DNA from 2 places in the Natronincola ferrireducens genome. Region 1 is predicted to be linked to the other one. Evidence: a T-box and tRNA genes for the amino acid it is inferred to sense, from the RefSeq annotation. Region 1 holds a T-box; the other holds one or more tRNA genes.
What was found. A T-box is a leader RNA that pairs with one kind of tRNA and senses whether it is charged. The one in region 1 lies ahead of trpS (tryptophan--tRNA ligase), so its partner is inferred to be a tRNA-Trp.
Positions count from the first base shown of each region.

Region 2: it encodes a tRNA-Trp, which carries the amino acid that the T-box ahead of trpS (tryptophan--tRNA ligase) is inferred to sense. The anticodon was not compared.

Region 1 covers NZ_FNFP01000001.1:594,086-604,069, reverse strand. Annotated here, with positions in the region: gene BLS22_RS02735 (aldehyde dehydrogenase family protein) at 1-487, opposite strand, end outside; gene BLS22_RS02730 (Na+/H+ antiporter NhaC family protein) at 1,080-2,555, opposite strand; gene BLS22_RS02725 (putrescine aminotransferase) at 3,243-4,628, opposite strand; gene BLS22_RS02720 (hypothetical protein) at 4,955-5,545, opposite strand; gene BLS22_RS02715 (hypothetical protein) at 5,764-6,036, shown strand; gene BLS22_RS14970 (hypothetical protein) at 6,159-6,320, shown strand; gene BLS22_RS02710 (DUF881 domain-containing protein) at 6,446-7,150, opposite strand; gene BLS22_RS02705 (alpha/beta-type small acid-soluble spore protein) at 7,241-7,423, opposite strand; gene trpS (tryptophan--tRNA ligase) at 7,490-8,485, opposite strand; T-box leader at 8,561-8,791, opposite strand; gene BLS22_RS02695 (hypothetical protein) at 8,856-9,047, opposite strand; gene BLS22_RS02690 (heme NO-binding domain-containing protein) at 9,268-9,984, shown strand, end outside.
Region 2 covers NZ_FNFP01000002.1:533,383-543,366, forward strand. Annotated here, with positions in the region: gene BLS22_RS08165 (cysteine desulfurase family protein) at 1-487, opposite strand, end outside; gene BLS22_RS08170 (lactate utilization protein) at 860-1,471, opposite strand; gene BLS22_RS08175 (asparaginase) at 2,192-3,184, shown strand; gene BLS22_RS08180 (sigma-54 interaction domain-containing protein) at 3,589-5,073, shown strand; gene BLS22_RS08185 (ATP-dependent helicase) at 5,201-7,132, opposite strand; tRNA gene BLS22_RS08190 (tRNA-Phe) at 7,288-7,363, opposite strand; tRNA gene BLS22_RS08195 (tRNA-Ile) at 7,368-7,444, opposite strand; tRNA gene BLS22_RS08200 (tRNA-Pro) at 7,460-7,536, opposite strand; tRNA gene BLS22_RS08205 (tRNA-Trp) at 7,541-7,616, opposite strand; tRNA gene BLS22_RS08210 (tRNA-Ile) at 7,657-7,733, opposite strand; tRNA gene BLS22_RS08215 (tRNA-Pro) at 7,767-7,843, opposite strand; tRNA gene BLS22_RS08220 (tRNA-Ser) at 7,848-7,939, opposite strand; tRNA gene BLS22_RS08225 (tRNA-Ser) at 7,963-8,051, opposite strand; tRNA gene BLS22_RS08230 (tRNA-Lys) at 8,057-8,132, opposite strand; tRNA gene BLS22_RS08235 (tRNA-Gly) at 8,150-8,223, opposite strand; tRNA gene BLS22_RS08240 (tRNA-Leu) at 8,231-8,319, opposite strand; tRNA gene BLS22_RS08245 (tRNA-Asn) at 8,328-8,402, opposite strand; gene BLS22_RS08250 (hypothetical protein) at 8,808-9,551, shown strand; gene BLS22_RS15500 (hypothetical protein) at 9,920-9,984, opposite strand, start outside.

The DNA.
Region 1 (9,984 bases):
TAGCTATGGCCTTATTCATTAATTCTACTGTATAGCTGCTGCATTTTTTTGCTCTGGGATGAGGGGCAATGATGATGGCATTTCTTCCCTTGAGGGCAAACATTGCGTTACACATCGGGGTAACAATAGGATTAGTGGTTGGTGTTACAGAGGCTACCACCCCCACTGGCTTGGCTACCTTTACAATCCCTGTTTCTTCATTCCTATCAATAATGCCAACGGATTTTTTTCCCTTGAGACTATTCCATATGGTTTTGGATTTCCCTTGATTTTTTTTGACTTTATCTTCAAAGATTCCCATTCTCGTTTCCTCTACTGCCATTTTGGCCAGCTCTACTGCATTATCATAAATAACTTTTCCCATTTCCCTTACAACTTCATCTACCTCTTCTTGGGTAAATTTTTCGAATTCCCCTTGGGCAATTCTTGCTTTTTCTACCAATGTCCCTATGTATTCCTTTGGTTCTAAAATTGCCAGTGTTTCCAATTTAAATCCCTCCCCCTCCAATATAGATTTTTAATTCATTGCATATTTGTATATTGTTATTTAAAGCAAAAGCTATGCCAAATTGTTTAAATTTTTTATTTATTTAGAAATTTTTGTTAAATTTTGGTGTGATTTTTTCTTCTTTGTTGAAATTCTAAAATTATGTATAGATGATTTTATTTAGGAATCTAGTTTTTTTATCAAATATTATCTTAAATTTGAATAAATAAGGAGAGGATATTCTCAAAATTGAGAATATCCTCTCCTTATTTAGAACTTTTTAATTAAATCATACTTTGTCGGCATTTATCAAAACTGATACAATATTCTCACTATTGATACTGTCTCCAGCTTCATCGTTAGCTAAATTAAACCGTCCCTTTCTGTAAAGAACCCTAATAACCTTTCATCTATTGTTCATAGAAAGAAAAGATGCAAAATCATAACCAGTACTATAGTGTAATAACTAGAGCTAAATACAGACTTATATTTTAAAGAAAATCCTTTATGAAATTTATTCAGGTGTAAACTTCAGGAAATCATTATAATAATTCTATTATAATGATAATTCAAAAATTTGTTGCGTGAAAAACTAATATAGGATAAAGCCCATGGCCAAGTATCCGATAGCGGCAATGATACCGGCAATAAACCCGAAGGGAATCTGGGTGATGGCATGCCGGAAGTTTTCGCATCCTGTGCCAGCAGATGTCAGGATGGTGGCATCGGAGTAGAAACAGCAGTGGCTTCCCCACACCCCGGCAGCGGCGACAACGCCCACCATGACGATGGGATCTCCCCCCAACGCCAGGGTGATGGGAACGACCATCGGTATTGCGATGATGTACATGCCCCAGTTGATGCCCATGATGAATTCAGTAAAGGCAAATACCAAGAAAACTGTGAGCGGCAGATACTGGAGAGTAATATGTTCGGTTGCAACGTCGACTACATACTCCATGAATCCGATTCTTTCGCACCCGTCAGCGAAGCTGAAGGCGAGAACCATCATCAAGAGAGGCGTGATCATGTTTTTCAGGCCTCTGAGCACTTCATCCACAAACCCTTCCGGGCTCATTCCCTGAAGGACGAACCAGACGAAGTTGAAGCCGATAGCGGCAACAACGCCCATCTGCATATCAAACTCGAAGAAAATTGTTGCGGATATCAGCACCAGCATCGGTACGAAGAAGTTCCGGAGTTTGGGATTTTCAGGAACTTCCTGCTCTTTGCCGCCACGGATGTCGATTCTTTCTGATCCCGGAGGCGCCAAAGGGCCGCCGGCCTGGACTCTTTCAAAAGCCCTTTTCATAGGCCCAAACACAGGAATGACACCGATAATGACCAGGAACAGTACGACAAGAGCAGCCATGGCATAAAAGTTATAGGGGATGGTCTTTACATAAGTTAAAACCTGCTGTCCCGGTTCTCCCAATCCGTTAGCCACCATCAAGCCTCCAATGAAAACAGCCCAGGTGGAGATGGGGTTGAGTACACAGGCCGGTGCAGCTGCCGAGTCAACAATGTAAGCGGTCATTTCTCTGGGAATTTTGTGCCGGTCGTTAATGGGTGTCATGGCACAACCAGTGGTCAAAACGCTGAGGTAATCATCAATGGACAGGAAAATGGAACAGATAGCCGTCCAAAGCATGGAGGATTTTGGTGTTTTTGCCTTCTGTATAACCCAGCTTCCGAAGGCGTAGCCACCTCCGCTGCTTTCAACAAGGGCAACGATGCCACCCATCAGCCCACAGACGATGAATAGCCAGGCCATGTCTTCGTTCATAAGATTCTCAAGAATAATTTCGTTGAAGACGCCGAAGAATTCACCCTTGTAGCCCATAATGGTAGTAAGAAGCAAAGCCAGTGTCAGTGCCTCAATGATTCTTTTTGTTTTAAAAATGAAAATAATTAGAAAGGCAGCTGGTATGGCAGAGATGATACCGAAATCCGTCGGATCACCTGGTACGAGAAATCCAATGATGATGAAAGAAATGATGAGAATACCATAAAAGAGCATATTCTTTCTCACCTTGTCATCCTTGGTCAGTTTAGTTAGTGTTGTCATAAACATTCTCCTCTCTGAGTTAAAGAATATCTAAAGTACAAAAGATCAGATTCCACGATTGAATTCAACTAAATTGATCTGATAATATCGCCATTTTTTTCTGTGAAAAACCATCCCCAAAAGCACTCAGTTGCTGATCAACCCCGGTTGTGCCCATCCTTGGTTTTTCCAAGATTTCAGTTATATTTTACCAAATCAAGCTAATTTCTAAATTCTACGTCAACTTTAAAATCCCTTGTCCTTTAGTAGTTTACGAAGAATCTAAATACCGTCTTCTAAATTATAATATGTAATACACCCCCTTTCAATAAATAGTTTGACTATTGTGACAATTGTTTATTTTTAAATCCCTTAATAAACCTCGTTTTTAAATAATGTCAAAAACTGAAATATTCAAATGATTGTTTTCAAAACTCAACAAAGACATTTTTGATATACTTACTTTATACCTATTGTTTAAACTTGGCTATTATGTCCCAAATTTAGCTTTATTTTAGGCTATGTTAAACTTCATTGTTGATTTTAGACTGAGTTGTAATTTTAGCATAAGCCGTAGATGACTGGACCCTAACATTTCTATGTTTTTCAAATATCAACATTTATCATGAACAGAGTATTATTTTAAAGTACAATAACCCTACACTGTCTGTTCTTTAAAACAGACAGTGTAGGGTTGTTTTTTTATTATTATTCCTTAGAAGCTGCTACAGATTCCCAGGTAACATTGAATTCTTCTTCTACTTCTGTAAGGGTCTCATCTAATCTTTCGATGATTGTGTCTATAGTTTCATAGCTAATAATTCCTGGTGGCTCTATTCTGTTAACCTTAGAATTTACTAAGGTACCTCCAGTCATAACGCCACGTTTGAATAATCCCTTTGAAACTCCCCAACCCATTTCTGCTGTTGGATATTCTAATCCTATTAATAAGCCCTTTCCTCTTATATCTACTAGGATCGGATGTTTCTTTTGTAATTCATATAATTTACCCATCATGTATTTACCTTTTTCATCGATTTGAGCTGGTAGATCATTTTCTAGCATATATTTAATTGTTGCAATGGCAGCTGCACAGCATACAGGATTGCCACCAAAGGTTGGTGAGCCTAAAACCCATGGATTTTCCTTTATATCCTCTGTCCATAGGTGAGGTCTTGCTATAATACCTGTTATAGGCATAACCCCTCCACCAAAGGCTTTACCAAAGGTCATGATATCTGGCACTACATCATAGTATTCAGCAGCCCACATAGTTCCTGTTCGACCCATTCCTGTTTGAATTTCATCAAAGATTAAGATAACATCGTACTTATCACATATTTCTCTTAGTCTCTTTAAATATCCGTCAGGAGGTAAAATAATTCCTGCTTCCCCTTGGATTGGCTCTACAATCATGGCAGCTACGGTTTCCCCTACTGCTATGAGGTTTTTAATGGCTTTTTCTGCTGCATCCGCATCACCAAATTCTACATGCTGTACTCCTTGAATCATAGGAAGATATGGCTTTCTGTAGGTTCCTTTTCCTCCCATAGTCACTGCACCAAGGGATTTACCATGGAAACCATTTACTGTAGAAATATAGTAGTTCTTTCCTGAAGCCAATCTAGCAAGCTTTAATGCCATTTCTACTGCTTCTGCACCACCGTTACAGAAGAAGGCATATTGTAAATCTCCTGGTGTAGCCATAGCTAATATGTTTGCTAGATATCCTCTTAATGGATCTACTAGCTCTTGACTATGGAGGGCATATCTGTTTAATTGAGCCTGTACATACTTTAGGATTTCAGGATTTCTGTGGCCACATGTGTAAATACCGAAACCACCTAAACAGTCAATAAATTCGTTTCCATATAAATCCTTAAAGGTTTCTACTGAATCCTCCCACTCAACAAATGCTGCATCGGTGGATACGGATTTACGATAGGCTAACCATCCAGGGTTGACGTTTTCGTTAAAATTCTGGATAGCATCTTTTACAATTTGATCCTTTTCCTGATCGGTTAATTCTTCCTTTAAAATAAAATCCAACACCTTTTGAGCTTCTTGCAAAGCCTTTTTCTTATCAGTTTTCATTCTTCATATTCCTCCCTTTTATAAATATTATTTTCTTTGTCTTAACTATCTGCCACCTATATAAAGCAAAATTCGTGCCACAATTTTCTAAATAATTTATATTTTTAGATAATTATGTTTGGGGTCCATTGTTATTCCAAAGTTTCATGGGACTAGTTTTTTTATAAGAAAGAGTAAAAAGTATATTTTTGTAGATTTATATTAACTCTTATATTCTCATAATTAAGAACCTATAAAAAAAAGTGATGATATGCTAGTCTTATCAACACCTTTCCTATAATTATTAAAAATGATATGACAATCTCATTAATGAGAAAACAAATTGCTTACTTTTCATTTAGGTAAACAAAAAGAATTGGAGCTTTTAAAATTCTTTTATATTCTTTTATTTTTCTTTTTACTTCTCCTCTAAGAAAGAAAAAGTTAGATACAGCTTCCCAAGCAAATACCCATCCTCCTATATATGAGCCTTCTATTACAGTGGTTGATAATGGACTAACGGTTAGCGTTTCTTCTAAAATAGAACTAGCAAAAAGTATGGTAAAGGCAGCAATTACATACAATAAAGTCTTTTTATAAAGCTCCTTTAAGCTCCTCTCTTCACTTGTTAAGTAGTGGGAATATTGATTTTTAAAGCCTTTTATAATGTTATTTTCCTTGGTTATATCCCGCTCCTCTTCTGTTACAGTGATGACCAATTCTATGTCATGCTCTAAAGAGACTTCTTGAGAGCATTCATCTAAAAAGAAGATTAAATCAGGATCTAAATCCCGTCTTTTAAAGGAGGCATTATCCCATTCGTTGAAAAGGTAAATATACTTTTCTAGAAGAATCTCTATAATTAGATTGCCACTTTTAGGATTTAAAGGGTACATAGCATTTAAATACGTATCCTTTTCATACTCCTTATGTTTCATTCTTACATCCCCTTAACTTTTTAGTTTATCTTTTATTCTTCCCACCGTTTTTAAAGAATTTTGCACTAAATAGGTACATTGCAATATTTATCATAATATATTATAATAATATAATTCCATTTAAAGACTAAACTTTTTATTTTATTATAAAAATTTTTCTTTGAATTTTTTAATTTTCAATTATCAATAGAATGCTTATTTAAGGAGTGTAATAGGGTATGGAATTTATAGATACTGGAACTTTTCTTATTGTAGAGTGGTTTAAGACCTTTGTGATCTTTACTGTTGTAGATAGGATATTAATGGGTCAAAGAATTATAGATAGTCTTAAAAGTCATAACAATTATATTTCATCTTTATTGGTTGCAGCCTTTTTAATGATTGCTCGAGCTCAACAATTTTCTATCTCTTACCTATTATTTTGGGGATTTATTGTTATAATTGTATATAATTTCATTAAATTTATCAAGAATTTTTTTCTTAAGTTTTAACAGAATAATGTCAATCTTCCCTTTTATTGCATCTATAAAGTTTTTATTTCTACAGAAAATATACTATATAAAGTAAATATCTTTATATAACAAGTTTGTATCTACATTAGGGAGGAATGATTATGATAAAAAAATTAGTATCTTTGGGCTTAATAGCATTGACTTTAGTTACTCTATATCCTAAAGATATAAACACCTATAAAACCCACGATACAAAAGTATTAACATTGGAGGATTCAATAGACTCCTTCAAATCACAAACCACCATCAAACAAATATGTTAATGCCGAGACAAACCAGGAAGTTTATGATTTCCCAAGGTTTCCTTCGATAGGAGGAAATAATTGTTTATTGCATATACAAATAAAAAAACAACAAGACTTCATGGGGTCTTGTTGTTTTTTTGTCTTTATTGAGTATCTTCTATAATTTGAAAAAATTCCATAGGTTTTTCTTTCGTAAGGGCGGGTATTTTTACTTCATCGGCAAATTCAACAGAGGTATTGATACCATCTACCTCCATTAACTCAAATAGGAGGGTTCTATAGGTTATATAACGCTGGAAATCATCAATATCTCCTATGGCTCTTATAACATATGGAGGTGCCATTGGTGTCATATTGGCATTAATATGATTGCCCGCCAGAGTTATTTCACTTCTGGAGGTAATTCTATGGTTGTTAATAGATATTACCTCAGCCCCTGCCATCCTAAGTTCGTTGACTAAATTAATAAGATATCTTTTCTGTTCAACAATCATGGCTATATTTTCATCTAATGTACTTGCTAAAGTAATAATCATGCCAGGTCCTGCCACTATTTGATGGCCTGCCAATAGTTTATATTCATTCACCTTTGAACTTAAATTTTGTAACACAATATTTTCTACAGTTTTTTCATCTTCATAGATGGTCACTTGACTTTTTAATTGTTTGATCCTCTTTTTCATATCCTGATTGGCCTTCCTTAAGTCTGCTATTTCTTGGGTTTCTATACCTGGACTAAAAGGAAGCTGATTTTCTATTTTGTCTATCATCTCTATATGAATACCAATAACCATGCCAAACACAGCAAACAATAAAAATAGTATAACGGAAACATGCGTTTTTTTCACCATTCCACTTCCTTTAGTTAAGCTTTTTTCTTATATAAAATAATACCCCTTCCAACTTAAATAGTCAAATGGAAATAAGTATAGGAAGGTCTAAGACCTTCCTAAGTTGGTTAATGATTTTTCTGCATCCTCTACCATTTTTTTCACTATATTGCCCCCTACATAACCTGCATTGGTTTGGTTTTCTAATCCCAATTCCTTTGCTACTTCAACTTTAAAGGAGTTTAAGGCTTGCCTAGCCTCTGGTACGACAGAATTTTTTTTGTTTTTCACCGCTATCACCTCTATATTTAGTATAGATAGATAGTCGTATTTTATAAGTGGAAGGTTTTAACAAGTTTAAAGAAGACCAATTTTTTCCTTTACATCCTTTATGGTTTTTTCTGCAATTGCTCCAGCCCTCTCAGCACCCTTCCTATAGATGTCTGTTATATAATCAGGGTTCTTCATATAATTATCATATTTTTCTTTAAAAGGTCTTAGACTTTCTACTAGCAATTCTGCTAACTCAGTTTTAAAAGCACCATAGCCTTTTCCTTCATACTTATTCACTACATCCTCTATAGTACAATTAGCCACCTGAGAATAAATGGTGATAAGGTTTTTTATGCCAGGTTGCTCATCCCGATAAGCTACTTTGTTTTCACTATCAGTAACAGCCCGTTTCATTTTTTTAACAATTAGATCATTACTATCTAATAACAAGATGGTGCCATTTACATTTTCATCGGATTTAGACATTTTCTTCTCTGGTTCCTGGAGACTCATGATTCGAGCTCCTACTTTTGCCAAATAAATTTCTGGTATTTCAAAAGTATCTCCATAGGCATTGTTGAAGCGAAGAGCAATATCTCTAGCCAGTTCTAAATGCTGTTTTTGGTCTTCTCCTACTGGAACTAGGTTTGTTTGATATAATAAAATGTCTGCTGCTTGTAGCACTGGATAAGAGAACAATCCTGCATTTATATTGTCCCTATGGATTTCTGACTTTTCTTTGAATTGGGTCATACGATTAAGCTCTCCCATATAAGTGATACAATTTAAAATCCAGTTAAGTTCCGTATGTTGAGGTACATGGGATTGAAAAAAGATAATATTTTTTTCTGGGTCTAGGCCACAAGCTAAATATTGTGCTAAAAAAGACAAACAGGATTCTCTAAACATCTTAGGATCTTGACGAATTGTCAAGGAATGTAAATCTACAATAGAATATAAACATTGATAATCCTGCTCCAATGCCTTCCAATTTTGTATAGCTCCAATATAATTGCCCAATGTTAAGCTGCCCGTTGGTTGGGCACCACTAAAAATAACCTTTTCTTTTGTTGTAGTCATAATAATACCCTCCTTGTTATTTTGCTATTTTTATTTCTTTTAAGAAAACAAAATCCTCCGTCCTAAAAATAAATTTTTAGAGACGAAGGATTATACTCCGCGGTACCACTCTAGTTAGTGTAAAACACCCACTCAATCGTTGATAACATCAACACTTCCTTAACGGAGGAAGTGGCCGTCTAGACCTACTATTATTTCAGTCAGCACTCCTAAGCCCATTCAAAATAGTTCCTGTATCGATCTTCCACCATCATCGACTCGCTTAAATCAAGCACTACTTTTACTATCCTTATTCATCGCTTTTCTGTATATTATTTTCTGTATTATAATTTATATTTTTTCCATTGTCAATCATTCTATAAGGGAAATGTTAATATTTATTTTCCAACTCATCTATTCGTCTTTCCAGCTCTCTAATTTTTTGCAGCAGATAATCTTCATTCTCTCCCATATTTTTTGACTTTCCAAAATGTCGTAGAAGTAAAATAGTAATTACAATCGGCACTGTAAACAATGCAATAATTAAAATTAAATTAAAAAATTGAAATAATACTGAGCCCATAGCCCTCACCGTCCTATAATAACTATATTTATATAGTTATTATATCACATTTCTTTAATAAGTTGATATACTTCCTGTTTAATGGATTTTTTGTTTGTTTATCCAATACATTTTTTGGTATAATTACATAGTGGGAGTTTGTCATATTTTAGCATATTATGTTTTAGTATTCTATTTATTAGGTATATATTTTTTATAATTATAATAAAGAGGTGATTTTGTGAAGGGTACTGTTGTTTCTACATGGTTAAATAGTCTCCGAAGTCTCTTTGGGGATGAAGTGGTAAATGAAGGAATTAATAGAGCAGGTTGGAATGTTGACAGAATTATCACTCCTCTAGAGGAGATTCCTGATGATGAAATTTTCTTAGTATTCTCTGTTATTGCAAAAAAAGTTAATAAACCTGTTGAAGTCATATGGAGAGAGGTTGGAAGACAAAACATTAACTCCTTTCAAAAGTGGTTTCCTTCTTATTTTGAAAGATATAGTCTCAAGGGCTTTCTTATGATGATGGATGATGTACATTCCCAATTAACAAAAATGATTAAGGGGGCTAATCCTCCTAGGCTCTTAGCTAAAGAGATAGGTGAAAAAGAGATAGAAATAACCTATCAATCTAAAAGAGGATTGTTTGATTACTTTTTAGGGCTTTTAGAGGGTAGTGCCGCTTATTTTGATGAAAAAATAGACGTTAATATCTTAGACTCTGGTACCACCCCTGATGGAAAAAAATATATGAGGGTTAATATTAAGCTAGAAAAATCTCCTGATAAGATTCATCATGCTACCCCGACAAAAATTTTGGGCTTTGGTTTTTTAAAAAGTATTCCACTGAAAATCAGTCTATTTACCACCATCATCCTATTTATTACTTGCCTGATTATGATGGGAGGGGAGAGTTGGCTATCCAGCATAGTTATTTCTTCTGTAGCTTTA
Region 2 (9,984 bases), on a different contig from region 1:
TGCCCACTTCATTAATAGGTTGTATACTGCCAATTTCATTATTCACATGCATAATACTGACTAAAACTGTATCTGAAGAAATCACCCTTTCTATTTCTTCAAGAGAAATGAAACCATTTTCATCCACATCTAAGTACGTTACCCTATATCCTTCGTCTTCTAATTCATTGTAAAGTGCTAAAACAGATTTGTGTTCTATCTTTGATGTAATAAGATGATTGCCATTTCTTTTATTAGCCTTGATTAACCCTCTGATGGCTAAGTTGTTAGCCTCTGTTCCTCCTGAAGTGAAAATCACTTCCTTTTCGCTACACCCTAAAGCTTTTGCTACCGATTTTCTAGCTTTTTTTATTTCTCTTTCTATTTCTACACCTTTTCTATGTAAAGAAGATGGGTTCCCATACATCTCTTTAAGAGATTTTAACATAGCCTCTACCACCTCATCTGCAGGCTTAGTAGTGGCAGCATTGTCTAAATAAATTTCCATAATTCAACACCCTCACTATTTTATGCTTTGGTGTATTGCTAGGACCCCTGTTTTTGGTGAATAAACTAAACGACTGCCTCCAAATCATAGCTTTGGGCCTTCTCCTTATTTAATCCAGAGATCAAGCACTACATCCTCAAAGTAAACTCCACTACAATTCAGTGGGATCAAAATTTACTCCGAATTAGGTTTCATTTTATTACAGCTACTATAATATATAAATAATATTTATTTGTAAAGTTTAACTCCACTAATGTTAGTGTTTCCTAATCTATTTGAGGCATACACCACCATTTAGGAAAGGAAAAGATTATCTTAAACTATCATGAAACCTACTATCCTTTATATAACAAATGAATACTGTGACAGCTTTTAGTATCCTAAGGATTCTCCAATAATATATACCTTTAAATCTACAGCCATAGGCTTATGATTGATAATTACTGTTACATTACACATTCTTTCTTCACTTAAACAATCATTACAGCTTCCTGTAATACTACAGGGAGTTTTCAAACCTAATCGTTTGGCATTGGGAGGACAGGCTTCTTTCTTTATTCTATCCATAGCACTAACTAAATCATGGCATATTTTGTTAACTCCACATAGGACAATTACTTTTTTAGGACCATAATACATACCACTGACTCTATTTCCCATACCATCTATATTCACTAACTCTCCATTTTCCGTTAAAGCATTGGTACTAGTTAAATAAACATCTGCATTGGCTGCTTGTCTTCTGGTTTCATCTCTTTCTTCTGGTTCTACAAGCCAATGCCAATATACATTTTTGTCTTTATTGGCTAAGGTTTCATGAAGCTTCATTTCCATAATTGTCATAGAACCACCGATACCTATATTTTTAAAATTTTTGGTTTCTCTAAGTATTTCTTTCTCAGCTTCTTCTCTAGTGCTAAAATACTTAGCAGGAATTTTTCTCTTCTCCAAATTATTTATTACTATTTTTATACGTTCATTCATTTCCATCCCACCTTTTTTTATTTTATCCTTTGGTGTACTTGTACTGCTAAGACTTCCTCTCCTTATAGATAAACAAACTAAGCGACTAACATAAAATTAAAGTTTTTGATTATCTCCTTATGAATTAAGTCTCATTTTATATCTTTCTATATTATATACTATATCGATAGTTCATCCAAATACTTAAGAAATTTATTTAAACAAAAAGTAATTCCTAAATATTTTTCGATGATTTTCGACAAAACGTTGCGTGTTTTGTCGAAATTTGTTATAATCTATATGTGGTTATCCCCCTGATAACCTCGTAAATATAATCTCTATTCCCAATACCCCTTTTAAACAAACTATATTTTTATTTCATCCGGGTTTTTTTACCCGGACTTTTTTTATGTATAGGCCATGTTAAAGATAGATGTTGATATTGTATAAATAAAACTATGACAACATATTGAGGGATTGTCGCTCTCAGCATAGCAAAGAATCTTAGATTGTTCGGTTCCCCTCAGGATGACAGAATTTAAAAATTCATAGAATGTGAAAATCAACAGTAGCGTTTAACAGAGTCTATGTATAAGAAATAATAAATCTTACCACAATCTAAATAGAAGTTCTCTATTTTCCTGTATTTTCACAACCTAAGTTTATATCTATTTCTTTGAAATGAATAAATTAATTTGTTAATATATAGTTAAGTATATCATTTTTATTAGGAGGTTATTTATGAGTAAACCAAAAGTTGCTATTATTTTTACTGGTGGCACTATTTCAATGTCTGTAGATCCCAGAGTTGGTGCAGCAATTCCTTCCCTCTCTAATGAAGAAATCATGTCTCTAGTAACCAACATAGACAAATTTGCTGAAATTGAAGCTATTAATTTTTCAAAGCTACCAGGTCCCCATATTGATCCTACTATGATGATGGAACTACAAAGCCTTGTTGTTAAAACAATACATAGACCAGATATAGCCGGTGTTATTATTACCCACGGAACTGATACCCTTGAAGAAACTGCTTATTTATTAGATTTAACAATCAAATGTTCCAAACCTATTGTAGTTGCTGGTGCAATGCGAAACAGTTCCGAACTTGGTTATGATGGACCAAGTAATTTAGCAGCAGCAGTGTGTACTGCTATCTCCCCCCATGCAATGAATAAAGGTGTTTTAGTTGTAATGAATAATGGAGTTAATGCAGCCAGCGAAGTTACCAAAACAAACACATTAAGCTTAGATACTTTTAAATCCTTAGAGTTTGGTGCCCTCGGCATAGTGGATAACGATAAAGTTATTTTTCATAGAGAGATAATTGATAGACAACATATCCCTGCCAAATCTATTGAGTTAAATGTAGATTTAATTAAGTGCGTTGCGGGTATGGACTCTCGATTACTAAAATACTGTATCGATTCAGGGGCTAAAGGTATCGTCATCGAAGCCCTAGGAAGAGGTAATGTCCCACCTAAAATGATAGAGGGTATAAAGTATGCTATAAATCATAATGTTGCTGTTATGATGGTTTCTAGATGTCCTACAGGTCGTGTTTTAGATACCTATGGTTATGACGGTGGTGGACGACAACTAAGGAATTTAGGAGTTATTTTAGGAGGGGATTTGCCAGGCCAAAAAGCCCGAATTAAGTTAATGTTAGCCTTAAGTATAACTACTGATTTAACTGCTCTAAAGGAAATCATTGAGTATAGTCAGTATCAATAGCTTTATTTCCCTGATATCTAGTCACTGCTATTTAAAATACTTTATTAACCTATGTGTTAATAAAGTATTTCTTATTTTATTAACATAAAAGAAGGATTTTTTTGAAATTTATAGAAAATTTAAACATATTTGTTTTATATGCTATCGCCGTTTAGCAAACCAACATCTTTTATTAACAAAGGGAGGCGTATATTATTAAACATATAGAACCATTATTAGATTTATTACCTATAGGTATTATAATCTTTAATGCTCAGGGAGAACTCTATTATTCAAACAAAAAGGCTCTAAAGCTTCAACATGACTTTTTAGAAATTAGTAATAGTACTATACTATCGGTTATTCTTAAGTCCATCGATTTAAATGTTTTTGAAGTAATTTCTTTGGAGCCTGAAAAAAAATTTATGGGAAATGTTTTTATTCTAGAAAAAAACAAAAATAATCCTATCTATGGCGGTTTTTTATACCATTGTGATGAAATTCATGGGATTATCCCTAGTAATCATTTTGAAGATTTTGATTCCATATTGGATTCTATTCAAGATGCTATTACTATTGATGATAAGCACGGTAATACATTATGGGCAAACAAAGCCTGTGAACAGCTATACGAAATACAAAGAGAGGAATTAATAGGAAAAAATGTTGAAGTATTAGAAAAAATGGGTATCTTTTCTCATTCTGTAGTTAAAGAAGTCCTTAAAAAGAAAGAACAGATTTCTATCCTTCATAGTAATAAAAAGGGTAAAAAGATACTAATTACTGGTAATCCTATTTTAGATCAAGAGGGTAATATTTATAAAATTATTAGTACTTCCAGGGACATTACAGAGCTTATTGTTTTAAAAAATGAATTAGAGGATATCCAAAATCAATTAGAAGAGCTACGGGAAAAACAACAAATTGTGATAAATAATTTTATTATAGAAAGCCAAATAATGAAGGATATATTACAATTGGCCAAAAGATTAGCACAAGTAGACTCTACTGTACTAATTACTGGAGAATCTGGCGTAGGAAAGGGAGAAATCGCTAAATTTATTCATGAATCAGGTTCTCGAAAGGATCATTCTCTCATCAAAGTTAATTGCGGTGCTATTCCAGAATTATTGTTGGAATCAGAGCTATTTGGATATGAATATGGTGCCTTTACTGGTTCTAAAAAACAAGGAAAAAAAGGTTTATTTGAATTAGCCCATAGGGGTACAATCTTTTTAGATGAGATTGGGGAATTGCCTTTAAGTCTTCAAGTCAAAATATTGCAGGTCATCCAAGATAAAGAAATACAACGGGTTGGTGGATTAACATCGATTCCAATTGATGCACGAATTATAGCTGCTACTAATAAGGATTTGCAAAGCATGGTAAACGAAAAAAAGTTTAGAGAGGATCTTTTTTATCGTTTAAATGTTGTTCCTATACATATACCCTCCCTCAGGGAAAGACCTGAGGATATTTTTCCATTAATAAGACATTTTTTACGGAAATATAATAAAAAATTTAATATGTCAAAACGATTAGACTCTAGTACTGTAGCTATTTTAATGAAGTATACATGGCCTGGAAATGTTAGGGAATTAGAAAATATTATTGAACGAGTAATTATTACTACACAACAGGATAATATATCCCCCCAAAACTTACCTAATTATATTATAAATGAAAGTGAGAATTCATCTGATATTAAAATTTCCTCTGCAACAAAAAATCTTAAAGATACTATTGAAGAAATAGAAAAGCAAATTATTCACAAAGCAGTGACAAAATATAAAACCACTAGAGAAGTTGCTAAAGTCCTAGGCGTTAGTCAACCTACTATCGTTAGAAAAATGAATAAGTATAAGATTGCTGAAGTTATTCTACAGGATTATGATACATCTTCTAGTTAATAGTAAATCATACTTAATATGGACTTATGGATTATTAGCTTCCTATCAATCCATAAGTCCATATTAACAGCCTCTTTAGACATTATACTTTATAACCGTTTATTGAATTTTATATCATGTTAATCTCTTACATTCTCTCATTTAAGTGTTTAATAATAATCTTATGGAATTTTTTATACTTTGTTATTCTAGGACAATTTTTTTTCATCTCTTCTACAAATCTTGATGGCTGAAGCTTTTTATCTTTTTTATACAAAGGAGAGCTAATATACAATAATTCCTTAGCCCTTGTCATCCCAACATAAAACAATCGTCTTTCTTCTTCAATAAGATGATTATCTTCAAGGCTTTTGGTATGGGGAATAACATCCTCTAAAACAGATACAATGATTACAGCTCTAAACTCTAATCCTTTGGCTCCATGCATCGTCAACAGTTGAACTTTATTTTGATTTGTTTTATCATCCTCTTTTACTTTAAAAGTGTTTTTAAAGTCTATCACATGTTGAAGGAATTGTTGGGGGTTAGAACGTTTTTTTGTTATGTCTTCTAGTTCATCTAATATTTCAAATAGCTTAGCCCCTCCAATACTTTTATCCCTACAATAGTCTTCTATATATTGGTCATAGCCTACTACCTCTCGTATATAACTAAAAGCCTCGTAGGTGCTAAACCCTCTTATCCGTTTTAAGTCCAACTCTAAATTCTCAAGATACTTCTTTTGATAAGTCTTTAGATCTCCTTTCAATTTTAAAGATGTAATTAAATCTTTATGATGATCCATGACTTGTGACAGAGCTTTTCTAGTTATGTATCTTGTTGGTTTATTGATAATACGTCTTACAGCCTCTTTATCTACTGTGTTATGGGCAGCAATCAGGTAGCTAATTATATCCTTTGCTACCCAATGATCGTATAGATTATATACATGATCTCTAGTAATATACGGAATATTATGGTCCAATAAGGTATCAATTATTGAAGTTGCTGTTATATTGGTTCTATAGATAATAGCAATTTCTTCATAGTTGTATCCCATCTTAATTAGTTGATGAATAATATCGGTAACCCTTTCATTTTCTTCCTCTTTATCTTTAGGGGTAATATAATTTATATCCACTCCCGGTTCTAGCATGGGAAGGATATTCTTTTTTACACGATAGATGTTGTTTTCTATTAAGCTGTTGGCGGTATCGATAATCTTTTCTTGTGAACGATAGTTTCTATTTAGTATGACTTTTTTAGTGTCGGGGTATATCTTGTCAAAATCTAATATAAATCGAGGTTTAGCGCCTCTGAAACTATATATGGATTGGTCATCATCTCCCACCACAAATAGGTTATTGCTTGGCTTAGTAAGAAGCTGAATAATTGCAAATTGAATACTATTTATATCTTGAAACTCATCTATCAAGATATAGGTAAAGGATTTTCTTAGTTTTTGTAGGATTGCAGGGTTATTGTATAACAATGAATAGCATTCTGTTAGCATATCGTCAAAATCAATTTTTTTACAGTCTTTTTTATAATTTTCATAGGCTGTAAGTACTCTTTGAAAATCCTTTAGGCCAATAGATTGAGGTTGAAATTCATTGTCCTCTAGGAGTTGATTTTTATACAGGGATATATCTAATAATACATCTTTTACAAATTCTTCATCCTCATAATTGTCTAATTGTAAAGTTTTTATTATATTCTTACCAACTAGATATCGTTCTCCCTCATTTAATACATTTTCTAACCTATAAGGATAATAGCTTTTTATAATTCTAAAAAAAATCGAATGAAAGGTCCCAAAATTCACATTACCATCCTTTTTAGGGATAGTTGTTATCATCTGCTGAAATCTCATCTTCATTTCTTCTGCAGCAGCTTTAGTAAAGGTAATCACTAGAATATTATTTGGATTTACCTTATGATGCTGAATTAAGTGGACAATTCTATAGGCAATAACCGTTGTTTTTCCTGATCCAGGACCGGCATAAACCATACAGGGGCCTTCGTAGTGTTGTACTGCTTCTATTTGCTCTTCATTCAATTTATTAAATATACTATCCATAACTCACCTCTTTACTAGCAATATATATAGGTATTATATCAAATTCCCTATTAAAGCTATAGATATAATACCTATATAATATATCTAACTCCATTCTATTTAAATATATCTACAAAAATTTAAAAACTAGTACATGTGTACTAGTTTTATGGAATTGGTGCCCAGAGGCGGAATCGAACCACCGACACGGGGATTTTCAGTCCCCTGCTCTACCGACTGAGCTATCTGGGCAAATTGGTGGGCTCAAGTGGACTCGAACCACCGACCTCACGCTTATCAGGCGTGCGCTCTAACCAGCTGAGCTATGAGCCCTTATGAATTTTTAAATGGTCCGGGTGGAGAGATTCGAACTCCCGACCCCATGGTCCCAAACCATGTGCGCTACCAAACTGCGCTACACCCGGATGATGGCAGGGGCGACAGGATTTGAACCCACGACATTCGGTTTTGGAGACCGACGTTCTACCAACTGAACTACACCCCTATTCAGTTTATTTTATCATGGTGGAATCTAAGATGAAATATGGTGGGCCTTCAGGGACTCGAACCCCGGACCTGCCGGTTATGAGCCGGACGCTCTGACCAACTGAGCTAAAGGCCCTTATTTATAAAATAAGGTGTTTATTAAGTTAAATGGTCCGGGTGGAGAGATTCGAACTCCCGACCCCATGGTCCCAAACCATGTGCGCTACCAAACTGCGCTACACCCGGATGATGGCGGAGAAGGCGGGATTCGAACCCGCGCGCCGCTTACACGACCTAACGGTTTAGCAAACCGTCCTCTTCAGCCTACTTGAGTACTTCTCCTAATAGCATAAAAATTAATTTTATGGCGGAGAGGGTGGGATTCGAACCCACGGCCCCTTTCGGAGTCACTGGTTTTCAAGACCAGCTCCTTAAACCGCTCGGACACCTCTCCATAAGTGGTGACCCATCCGCGACTCGAACGCGGGACACCCTGATTAAAAGTCAGGTGCTCTACCGACTGAGCTAATGGGTCTTATATTATTAAATTAGTGGAGCGGGTGAAGGGAATCGAACCCTCGCGGTCAGCTTGGAAGGCTGAAGTTCTACCACTGAACTACACCCGCATACATATGGTGCCGAAGACCGGAATCGAACCGGTACGATCTTGAAGGACCGCAGGATTTTAAGTCCTGTGCGTCTGCCAGTTCCGCCACTTCGGCACTGTTGCTGGCTCCAGAGAGAGGACTCGAACCTCCAACCTACCGGTTAACAGCCGGGTGCTCCACCATTGAGCTACTCTGGAAGGTTAATTTAAGCGATAAGCATATTATAATAATAATTGTGCTATGTTGTCAAGTAGGATTTTAAAATAAATTATTGCCAGCTATTTTAACCCTTCACAACTGTTACACTTAATTTAACGACATATTCTATTATACACTTTTAAATAAATTTGTCAACATATACAAGCCTATTTTTTATATATAATTTTATGTAATTTTTTACATATTATACTTTTAGTGTATATTTATTGATGCTTAAATATTTTCTTTATATTATGCATCATTTTTACAATTGTATATGCCTATTATTTACTCTTATATTATTGTGGCTATATGAAGAAAACTATATTTGAAAAGACTTTTATTGATAAAGCTTAATTGTAATTGTACTTAATTGGAGATTAAATAAAGGATGGTGACATATAATGAGTACCTCTGTAAATCCTGGACTTAAATTTGTTACAAAGGCTTTCCAGTTTGAAAAACAATTTGCAGCTAACAACTATTTTGGCGAAGATAAAGATAATCTCTTTAAATATAGGGAAGGTAGTATACCTATTATTGTTTCAGCACCCCATGCTGTAAAGCAAATAAGAAGTTTTAAAGTAAAAAAGCCTGATATTTTCACAGGAAGTATAGCTCTATTATTAGGGGATATTACTAATTGTCATGTGATTTATCGTACCTTCACTGGGGGAGGTGATTCTAATAACGATATAAACTGTCCATATAAAAATTTTCTTTTGAAAAAAATTAAAGAGCATTCTCTTGCTTGTTTAATAGATCTCCATGGTTTAGATAAAAAAAGAAATCTCACAGTTGACGTAGGCACCCTTAATGGCTTATCTATTGGTAAAGAAATTGAAAGTATTATTGTTAATAGCTTTAAAAGCCAAAATATCATGAATGTACGATTTAACCATTATTTTAACGCAGATAAAGCTGGAACAGTAGTAAAAACTATATGGGATGATATAGGAATTCCTTCTTTCCAATTAGAGATTAACGGACTATATAGAGATGTTAGTAAGGAAGAAAATTGGGATCGATTTTCTAGAATAGTAAAAAGTCTACATTTAATGATTTTTAAAATATATCAAATGATGGTATTAGATAAAAATCTAAATACTATAAGGTCTTCGCCCCAAGTAGCTGCTAGAAAGCACTAGGAGTTCAGTATAGATACAATATCAGCTATGAGTTTGTAACTCATAGCTGATATTGTATCTAAAAAAATTCCCTGTTTAGATAGTAAAGACATATTTTTACCTAAGATATTTTTATGCTTATATTTATCTAACAGCATTGATGAATTTCACTTGAAAATCTAAATCTTTTTGTACGATAAGGTTGAAACAACCGTAATCCTGAGATAGTTTAAACAGATTGTGCAATGGCATCTTTAAAATGAGGCGTTGAACTGTTTTGAGACTTGGTATAGTTTCAAGTAGCTTCTCCTTTTTCATCTGTTCATGGATTTTGAGAGCTTCATATCGGCCCTTACTTTCCATATAGATTCTAGGGATATGTTCTTTAATTAGTTTATTTTTAATGATTCTAGACGATTCCTTTGGCTTTTGAAGGTATGATTAGTTGTATTGT